DNA from 2 places in the Robertmurraya sp. DFI.2.37 genome. Region 1 is predicted to be linked to the other one. Evidence: riboswitches for the same ligand, from Rfam matches in the RefSeq annotation. Region 1 holds a riboswitch; the other holds the start of a gene.
The links. A riboswitch is a leader RNA that binds a small molecule or an ion and turns the genes downstream of it on or off. The one in region 1 is predicted to bind glycine.

Region 1 (5,450 bases):
TTTTTTTGACGCTTTCCACTTAGGACAAACTCATGCTTACAATGTCTATCAAATGGAAGATCGTAGAATGGCGCTAATCTTCTCATCATATAATTGGCATTTAGGACCGCATATTCTGTTACAGCTTTGAGCCCATCTGGACCCATGCTGCGAATATACGTATAAGCACGGACATTAATTCCGAAATTACCATAATAAGGTTTAACGCGACCGATTGAGTGCGGACGGTTATAATCTAGTACATATTCGTCTCCCTGCTTCGTGACAACAGGCTTCGGTAAAAATGGAATTAAATCTTCCTTCACTCCTACAGGTCCTGAACCTGGACCACCGCCACCATGAGGGCCAGTAAATGTTTTATGAAGGTTTAAATGGACGACATCAAAGCCCATATCACCTGGTCTTGCTTTTGAAAGCACAGCATTTAAATTGGCACCATCATAGTATAGCTTCCCACCGCCTCCGTGGACAATTTCTGCCATCTCTACGATATTTTCTTCAAATAGACCTAAAGTATTAGGATTCGTCAGCATCAATGCTGCTGTATCTTCTCCAACTACGTTTCGTAAGTCCTCTAAATCTACCAATCCGTACTCATTTGACTTTACTGTTACCGTTTCAAAACCAGCCACCGTTGCCGATGCGGGGTTTGTTCCATGGGCAGAGTCAGGAACAATCACCTTCGTTCGTTTCGTATCCCCGTTTGCTTCATGATAAGCGCGAATCATCATTAAGCCAGTCCATTCTCCATGGGCACCAGCTGCAGGCTGTAACGTAACTTCATCCATACCTGTGATTTCAATTAAATGTTCTTGAAGATCATACATCAGCTCCAAGGCACCTTGGACAGAGCTCTCATCCTGCAATGGATGGATATGAGCAAAGCCATTAAAGCGTGCTACATTTTCATTCATTTTTGGATTGTATTTCATCGTACAAGAACCGAGTGGATAAAAACCAGAATCGACCCCATGATTTCGCTTCGATAACGCAGTATAGTGACGCATAATGTCGAGCTCAGATACTTCTGGTAATTCCGCTTCTTCCGCTCGTATATAGCCTTCCGGTAAAAGCTCGTTCACATCAACCTCTGGAACATCCATTTCTGGAAGGCTATAACCAACTCTGCCTCGCTTGCTAAGTTCAAATATAAGGGCTTGATCTTCTTTATGCATGGAAATCCCCCATTTCTTGTGCAAATGTATCGATCTCTTCTTTCGTTCTCAACTCTGTAACCGCTACTAACATGTGCTGTTCGAGCTCTGGGTAATCACGACCTAGATCGTAACCACCGATAATTCCTTTTTGCAGAAGAGCTTGATTCAATTCTTTCACAGGCTTTGAAACTTTTACGACAAACTCATTAAAGGATGGACCTTCAAAAACAATCTCCAACCCTTTTTCTTGCAAGACTTTCTTTGCATAATGGGCTTTCTGAATGTTTTGTAATGCCATTTCCTTCACGCCTTTTCTTCCTAATGCGGTCATCGCTACAGATGCAGCTAATGCATTCAAGGCTTGATTCGAACAGATATTTGACGTTGCCTTATCACGACGAATATGTTGCTCGCGCGCTTGAAGAGTAAGGACAAAACCTCTTCTTCCTTGATCGTCAGTCGTTTGTCCAACCAAACGGCCTGGTACTTTTCTCATCAATTTGCTTGTGACAGCAAAATAACCACAATGTGGACCACCGAATGCTGTAGGAATACCAAATGGCTGGGCATCCCCTACGACAATGTCTGCACCGAACTTTCCAGGAGGAGTTAAGGCACCAAGTGCTAATGGATTACTAGAGACAACAAACATCGCTTTTTGTCCGTGGACAACCTCCTCTATCTCTGCCAGCGGCTCAAGTCGTCCAAAGAAATTTGGATATTGCACAATCACTGCTGCAGTATCCGAATCAACCATTGACTGTAACGCTTCTAGATCGGTAATCCCTTCCTTTTGCGGAACTTCAATGACTTCGATATATTGTCCCTTTGCGTACATCTTCACGACTTCTTTTGATTCTGGATGAACCGCACTGGAGACAAGCACTTTCTTTCTACGTGTTTGACCTGCACTAAGCATGGCCGCTTCGGCGAGAGCCGTTCCACCATCATACATAGAAGAGTTGGCAACATCCATTCCAGTCAGCTCGCAGATCATCGTCTGGAACTCAAAAATGGCTTGTAATTCACCTTGAGAAATTTCTGGTTGATACGGTGTATAGGCTGTATAAAACTCTGAACGTGATAATACGTGATCGACGATAACAGGCATATAATGATCATAAACACCTGCTCCTAGAAAACTAGAATGAGACTTTAAATCAGCATTTTTATTAGCTAATCGAGTCAATTCTTTCAATAGTGCAGATTCCGATTTTGCTGCTTTAATATTATAGTTCCCCTTAAATTGAACACTTTTCGGAATATCATTGAAAAGCTCCTGAATGGAAGAAACACCGATCGTATCAAGCATTTCTTTTTGGTCGGCTTCAGTCATCGGTAAGTAACGATGCTTCATTGCGGATTCCCCTTTCTTTTCCTGGCAAATTTAGTTGTCATTCCTTTTAAGAACGAGTTCGTTTATAAAATGGCGTTGGGATCACTTTCGCTTTTACTTTCTTGCCGCGAATTTCAACAGCCACTTCTGTATCAAGCGCACTAAATTTACTTTCAATAAGTGCTAAGCCAATATTTTTCTTTAATGTAGGAGATTGAGTACCAGTAGTCACATCGCCAATTTTTTGTTCATCCATATAAACTGGATAGCCATGGCGTGGAATTCCTCTTTCGATCATCTCAATACCAACTAATGTACGAGGAACTCCAGACTTCTTTTGCTTCTTTAACGCTTCTTTTCCAACGAAGTCAGCTTCTTTATTAAGCTTTACGGCAAATCCAATCCCAGCTTCTAACGGGGAAATTTGCGGTGAAAGCTCTTGACCATAAAGAGCTAAAGTCGCCTCGAAACGCAACGTATCTCTTGCCCCTAAGCCACATGGCAAAACTCCGTCATCCTGTCCGGCTGTTAAAATTTCATTCCAAATCAGAACGGCATCTTCACTTGCACAATAGATTTCAAAACCATCCTCACCAGTGTAGCCAGTTCTAGAGACAAGAGTTTTCTTTCCAGCTATCTCGACATCAAGCTGGAATTTAAAGAAACCAATCTTACTTAGGTCTTCCTTTGCCAGCTTTTGCAATACCTTCTCGGCTAATGGTCCCTGTAATGCTAACTGAGCCATGCTTTCAGAGACATTTTTGAGCGTAACCCCTTCATCGACATGCTTCTCTAGCCAATCATAATCTTTCGTGATATTTGCTGCATTTACCACGAGTAGATAATCATCTTCCCCTAGTTTGTAAACGAGTAAATCATCCACTGTGCCACCATTTTCATAGCACATAGCGGTATATTGAGCACCACCAGCACTCAACTTTGAAATATCATTTGTCATCATTTTTTGCAGATAAGAAAGACTGTTTGGACCTTTAACTTCAATTTCTCCCATATGTGAGACATCAAATAATCCTGCCTTAGTTCGAACAGCTTCATGTTCTTCTTTAATGCTGGAAAACTGTACAGGAAGGTCCCATCCGCCAAAATCAATTGTTTTTCCCCCATATTGTTTGTAAACCTCAAATAAAGGAGTACGCTTTAGCTCAGACATTACATGATCCCCTTTCTTATTTTTACTTGGTATTTATCAAAACCCGCCTAAAAAAGCGAAATTTCATCGAAAAGCAGAAGCGCCTTGCTCATTTTGCCGTACAAACTGGAAGAGCCTCGACTGAGATAAAGGAAACTTGAATCGTGAAGCGATTCATAGTTGACTTATCATAGGGAAAAGACTTGAAGCTTGCTAGGCGATCGGCGCTGGAGCTAGACCATTGTCAAAATCAAACGTTATATCTCTGTCCAAGAAAAAAAGGACAGAGCTCCCCCTTTTCATAAAAGTAAGGTCTCTGTCCTGGCACCTGAAAGTTTACTTACTTAAGTCTTCATGCTGTATGAACACCCCGTAAGCTTTCCCCTTTGGTGGCTTCATTTCCTGTCGAAGCACTCTCCAGAGTTGCGTCAAACAAGTGTACTTTTGCCTGAGAGATTCACAAATTCATGCTTGCTCCTTCGGCGCTACAACGTAGTCTCTCCCCTTGTTCTCATCCGCGTTTATAAAATTTTCCCAGTTGGTCATACTATAAAGTACGAATTAATACGAAAAAAATCGAGATAATTACAAATGAGGTTTCAAATAAAAAACGAACAATTCATCAATTTACACATGTGTTTATTCATAATAAAACGATTGTTTTTTTATAAAATTACATATTCGTTCGTCTATAGTCAACATGTGACAAAATTTCTAACTTTCAAATACATCCTACCATGTACATTATATCAGGGCAATATCTTTTTCTGAAAAGCTACGATATTATTGGGCAAATGATATAAGGCTCATTACGTATGAAACATAGGTTTCATATGCCTTTCAGTTATGCTAAATTCCATAAGAAAGCAGGTTTTTCCATGGAATCAAAGAGAAAATGGATTGAAAAGTCCTCACTGACATATGACAAAGCTTTCGAAAATATGAATTCATAATCATTTCATTTATTCGTACAAAACACGAATTAAAAGGAGCAAATACTATGACGGTAGAAATACAATTCGATACATCATGGGCAGATGGTTTCTTTCAAAAAATTAAAGATGACGGTCCTTGGGGAAATTGGGACTTATACAAACTGGCAATCGAAGTGGAAAAACACACGGTCATTGATGATTTTGAGGGCTTACAAGCACCAAAACATCTCCCTCAGCTAACACCACTACCACATCAGCTCGAAGTAGCAAAGCGAGTTGTGGAAGATATGAATGGGAAAGCGATATTAGCCGATGAAGTCGGATTAGGAAAAACGATCGAGGCAGGCCTAATCTTAAAAGAATATATGATTAGAGGGCTCGTAAAAAAAGCCTTAATCTTAGTCCCTGCATCCCTTGTCACACAATGGGCCAATGAACTAACGAGTAAATTTTATATTCCAGCAGTCGCCCAAAAGAAAAGCTACGTTTGGGAGCAATGTGATGTCGTCGTATCATCGATCGACACAGCCAAACGTAATCCTCATCGCGACATTATTTTCCAACAGGATTATGATTTAATTATTATCGATGAAGCTCATAAACTCAAAAATAATAAAACGAAAAACTATGAATTTGTCCAAAGTTTAAAAAAGAAATTTTGTCTCTTATTAACAGCCACTCCTATCCAAAATCGCATAAGTGAAATCTTTAATCTTGTCTCCTTATTAAAACCTGGACATTTAGGGAATGAGTCCGCTTTTTATGAAAAATATAAAAAAGATTCACGTTCATTAGATGATAATGAGCATTTAAAACAATTAGTCAATAAAGTGATGATTCGCAATCGCAGAGCAGACACCGGCATTGAATGG
Region 2 (5,450 bases), on a different contig from region 1:
ACCCATGGGCATTTTGATCATGTTGGAAGTATTATTGAACTAATTGAACATTGGAATGTTCCCGTCTATGGGCATGAACTAGAATTGCCATTTTTATCTGGAGAAAGGAGTTACCCTGAACCAGATCCAACGGTGGAAGGTGGAATGGTAGCGAAGATGTCGAAGTTTTTTCCAAATGAGCCCGTAAATTTAGGGAAGCATGTCCAAAAGCTACCTAATGATGGTACAGTGCCGTTTATGCCAGGCTTTAAATGGATACACACACCTGGACATACACCAGGGCACGTCTCCTTTTTTCGTGAATCGGATCGGGCATTAATTGTTGGTGATGCCTTTGTCACGGTGAAGCAGGAATATTTATATAAAGTCATGACGCAAGAGCAAGAAATTAGCGGACCACCACGATATTTTACGAATGACTGGAAAGCAGCGAAGGAATCAGTGACACGGTTGCATGGATTAAATCCAACTGTTGCGTTGACAGGGCATGGACTACCGATGTCTGGAGAACTTTTAACTGAAAGTCTAACGAAATTGGTGCAAGAATTTGAGCAAATAGCTCTTCCGGACTATGGAAAGTATGTTGATGGGGATCTACATTAGTTTTTATGTAAAATAAGCTGACCAAAAAGACGATATCGGCGAAAATTTGTAAATATCGGCGAAAAAATCTATATATCGGCGAAAATTTTCGTATATCGGCGAAAAAATCTATATATCGGCGAAAATTTTCGTATATCGGCGAAACGCATATACTCGTTAAAAATGAGGCGGATAAAATCCGCCTCATTCACTAATTAATTAACGACTGTAACGGAGCAGGAATGCGTCCGCCACGCTTGATCATTTTTTCAGAACTATAAGGGTTTACCCCCATGACAGGGGCTCGACCTAGTAAGCCACCAAATTCGACCATATCTCCTTCTTTCATGCCAGGAACAGGGATGATTCGAACCGCCGTGGTCTTTTTATTTATCATTCCGATTGCCGCCTCATCTGCAATAATCCCTGCCAATGTAGCCGGAGTAGCATCTCCCGTTAACGCAATCATATCGAGGCCCACAGAGCAGACACAAGTCATTGCTTCGAGCTTTGATAACGATAAGGCCTCATCTAGAATCCCGCGAATCATTCCGTTATCCTCACTAACGGGGATAAATGCGCCACTTAAGCCGCCAACATAGGAACTGGCCATCGCTCCCCCTTTTTTAACGGCGTCGTTCATTAATGCAAGGGCTGCGATCGTTCCGTGGGTACCAACTCGTTCTAAGCCAATCTCCTCCAAAATTTCCGCAACACTATCATTCATCGCATTGGTTGGGGCGAGGGAGAGATCCATAATTCCAAATGGAACGCCAAGCCTTTCGGCAACGACACGACCAATAAGTTCCCCTGCACGAGTTATTTTGAAGGCCGTTTTCTTAATGATATCACTTACTTCACCAAGGTCTGCATGAGGGTATCGTTTCAACGCACTTAATACAACACCTGGACCACTCACTCCCACATTCAAGACAACTTCGCCTTCCCCTGCACCATGAAAGGCGCCAGCCATAAAAGGATTGTCCTCAACAGGGTTACAAAACACAACGAGCTTTGCACAGGCAAGACCATTTTGCTCCTTGCTTTTTTCCGCTGCCTCTTTAATAATTTCTCCCATTTTACGAACAGCGTCCATATTGATGCCAGCGCGTGTCGTACCCACAGAAACGGAGGCGCATACTCTTTCAGTAACACTTAAGGCTTCTGGCAGGGCATCAAGCAATGTTTGTTCACCAACGGAAATGCCTTTATGAATGAGAGCTGAATACCCTCCAATAAAGTCAACACCAAGGGCAATTGCTGCTTTATCTAACGTTTTTGCAAGCTCAACAGCTTGTTCAACGGAAGCATGTCCAAGAATTTCAGCAATTGGCGTAATCGAAATCCGTTTATTGATAATCGGAATACCGAATTCTCGCTCTACCTTTTCTGCCGTGGCTTTTAAATCCTTTGCATAGTAGGTAATTTTCTCATAGACCTTTTTATTCATTTGCTCAAAATCAGAATCTGCGCAATCTCGTAAGCTGATGCCCATCGTTACTGTGCGGATATCAAGGTTTTCCATTTGCACCATTCTGATTGTTTCCATCATTTCATTAACAGCAAAGTTCATGTTCGTTCTCCTCTCTTACACTCGGTGCATGGCCTGAAAAATGTCCTCGAGTTGGACATTGATCGTTAATCCAAGAGCTTCTCCTAAATCGGCAAGCTTTTGTTGTAAAGCTTCCAAATCCTCATATTTTGTCACATCAATGATCATCATCATGGTGAAAAAGTCTTGTAAAATAGTTTGACTAATATCGAGAATATTAATTTTTTCTTCAGCTAGGATCGTCGTAACTTTTGCGATTATTCCTACCTGATCCTTTCCGATTACACTAACTATGGCTCTTTTTTGTTCCAATTAAATCACCTCAAAAAATAGTATTAAAAAAGGAGACTGGTTTCCCAATCTCCATAAGACGTAGAATAACAAATGTTACTCTTCTGTCCTTTTGCCTGAGATTGTGAATCCTTCGGCGCCGCAAGGGTCTCTCCAGAAGCTGCTCCTGTTATAGTGTTACCCATAACATTCATCGCTAAAGTGAATCATTTTGAAAAAACGATTCAATATGAAATTATTTTTAAAATATAACAATGTCTCGACAAGAAATCAATGAAAAAATTTTTATTTCTCATTTTTTACATATTCATTAATGAACTTTTCTAGCTTTTGCATACCCGCTGTCCTTTTTAATTGCGGTTCCTTTTTTAGCGTATCAAGGACACTATCAATTAAATAAAGGCGTGGCTCTTGTCTATTGATTAATTCTTCATAAATGAAGTCCAATAACTCGACCTGTTTCTTTGAACCAATATTTTGAGTAAATGGCTTTTTTAAGTTAAGAATAATGCGATGCAGTGCTTGTTGAAAAGCTTGGTTATTCTTTTTTCCGTTCGGGCTCCACGCATCTAGTAGTTCTGGTTCAAGGAGCTGTTCGCCAGATTGGGAGACCTCTTCAATAATTTTAGCAATTCTGTTGACGCTGTAGCGGACAACAAGATGGATCGCATGTGGAGACTTTACCGCAATCGAATAGTTTTTCAGCATATGGCTTAAAATGCCCATAAACATGCTGGCACAGTCTAATAAATAGGGTTTTTTATCTTCTCCAAAAATCGCTACAAATCGTTCATATAACCAGCGTAAACTTTTAAAGGAGCCTATTTTAATAAATTGTTTAAGCTCCTCATCATTAGAAACATAAACTTCTTCAAAAAGGGCTGTTAAATTATTGGAACGATTCATTTCGAGCTGCAGTTCCATTTGTTTTATAAAAATTTCTATATCTGAAGGATCTTGTCCGATTAACAATTCATTACGTTCTTTTTCCATCTGTTTATAGAGGGTTGTGAAAAGAGCGATTAATAATTCGTTTTTAGATGAAAAATAGTTATAAAAGGTTCCTTTAGCAATGCCGCTGTAATCGAGGATGTCTTGAATAGAGGTTGCTTGAAAGCCTTTATCGATAAATAGTTGATGAGCCATTTTAATCACATGCTGTTTTCTGTCTTTCATATTCATCACCTTTAATAGAGAGATTGTACCGATTGTCTAATTTGATAGTACATGATTTTGATTAATTCCTCAATGTGGTAAAAAATCTGGTTTTTTTCAATTGCTTTTTTTGAACTGCTGGTATATGATAAGTCTTATGTGAAATCCGAGTATAATATAATGTACTATACGTCTAAGGGGGAAACACAATGGATAACACGATTGGAACGTCTAGTCGTCCACCATATGGCATCATTGCGATACTAATGATTGGTGCATTTATTGCGTTTTTAAATAATACTTTATTAAATATCGCATTGCCATCCATTATGGAAGAATTGAAAGTGGGTCCGTCAACTGTACAGTGGTTGACGACAGGGTTTATGCTCGTTAACGGAGTATTAATCCCAGCTTCCGCTTTTTTAATTGAGAAATACAGTGTCCGCCGTTTGTTTTTAGTGGCGATGAGTTTATTTACTATTGGTACAGTGGTAGCAGGTATGGCTCATGCATTTCCGCTCTTGCTGGCAGGACGGATGCTGCAAGCTTCAGGTTCAGCAGTGATGATGCCGCTCTTGATGAATGTGATGCTGGTAAGCTTCCCTGTTGAAAAAAGGGGGACCGCAATGGGGATGTTTGGTTTGATCCTTATGGCTGCACCTGCAATTGGTCCAACACTATCAGGGTGGATTATTGAGCATTATGATTGGAGAATGCTCTTCCATTTTATTACGCCAATAGCTGCCGCTGTTTTCATTCTTGGTTTCTTCTTATTGAAGGATAAAAAGGAAAAATCAAATCTTCATCTTGACCTATTTTCATTAATTTTATCAAGTTTAGGCTTCGGTGGAGTATTGTATGGATTTAGTTCAGCAGGAAATAAAGGCTGGGACAGTGTCCATGTATATGGGGCGATTGCAATAGGGGTCGTTACATTAGTATGGTTTATTCTTCGTCAAGCAAAATTAGAGCGGCCAATGTTGAACTTCCATGTCTTTAAATTCCCGATGTTTGCCCTTTCTTCATCAATTACGATGGTTGTCAACATGGCAATGTTTTCAGGAATGCTCTTGCTTCCCATTTATGTCCAAACGTTGCGTGGAATATCACCGATGGATGCCGGCTTACTAATGCTCCCGGGGGCGTTAGCAATGGCTTTGATGTCCCCGGTTACAGGAAGACTTTTTGATAAGTTTGGCGGAAAGGTTTTAGCAATAATTGGGTTGGGCATTATGATCGTAACAACCTTTTTGTTTAGTAAACTTACGTTTGAAACAGGTTATACTCATCTCATGATTTTGCATGCGATTCGCATGTTAGGAATGTCGATGGTCATGATGCCTGTTTCCACTAATGGATTAAATCAATTGCCTAAACGTTTCTATCCGCACGGTACGGCAATGAACAATACCCTTAATCAAGTGTCTGGTGCGATCGGTACGGCTCTTTTAGTAACGGTTATGTCAACCCGCACTGAAACACATGCAACAGAAATTGCGAAATCATTAACAACACAGCCAACAGAGGCAATGAAATTACAAATTGAAGCGCAAGCGATGTTAGAAGGGATTAATGATGCCTTTTTCGTAGCATCTATCATCACGATACTGGCATTTATCCTTGCATTCTTTATTAAACGTTCAACAGAATCAGAAGATCCCCAGCAAGAAACAGCAAAACCGCAAGTAAAATCAAAACTTGTTGGAAACTAAGTAAACTTAACAAAGAGATAAGGCTGTAGATAAACTTGAAGATCAGGTTTGTCTGCAGTCTTATTTTTGTTGAGGAGCCAAAAGCATCTCGAGGGGCGAGAATTGCCGTTGTCACAAGTTAGCCTTATTATGGTGACGATGTTATTTACTTTCCGCTT

Region 2: it holds a riboswitch for glycine, as region 1 does, so the genes downstream of both, PZE06_RS07680 (ACT domain-containing protein) here and gcvT (glycine cleavage system aminomethyltransferase GcvT) in region 1, are expected to answer to the same signal.

The regions. Positions count from the first base shown of each region.
Region 1 is NZ_JARGEJ010000006.1:113,585-119,034, forward strand. Features, by position in the region: gene gcvPB (aminomethyl-transferring glycine dehydrogenase subunit GcvPB) at 1-1,175, opposite strand, end outside; gene gcvPA (aminomethyl-transferring glycine dehydrogenase subunit GcvPA) at 1,168-2,514, opposite strand; gene gcvT (glycine cleavage system aminomethyltransferase GcvT) at 2,561-3,664, opposite strand; glycine riboswitch at 4,070-4,158, opposite strand; gene PZE06_RS05315 (DEAD/DEAH box helicase) at 4,644-5,450, shown strand, end outside.
Region 2 is NZ_JARGEJ010000010.1:38,788-44,237, forward strand. Features, by position in the region: gene PZE06_RS07670 (MBL fold metallo-hydrolase) at 1-603, shown strand, start outside; gene PZE06_RS07675 (PFL family protein) at 794-2,155, opposite strand; gene PZE06_RS07680 (ACT domain-containing protein) at 2,171-2,446, opposite strand; glycine riboswitch at 2,520-2,592, opposite strand; gene PZE06_RS07685 (TetR/AcrR family transcriptional regulator) at 2,711-3,601, opposite strand; gene PZE06_RS07690 (DHA2 family efflux MFS transporter permease subunit) at 3,790-5,292, shown strand.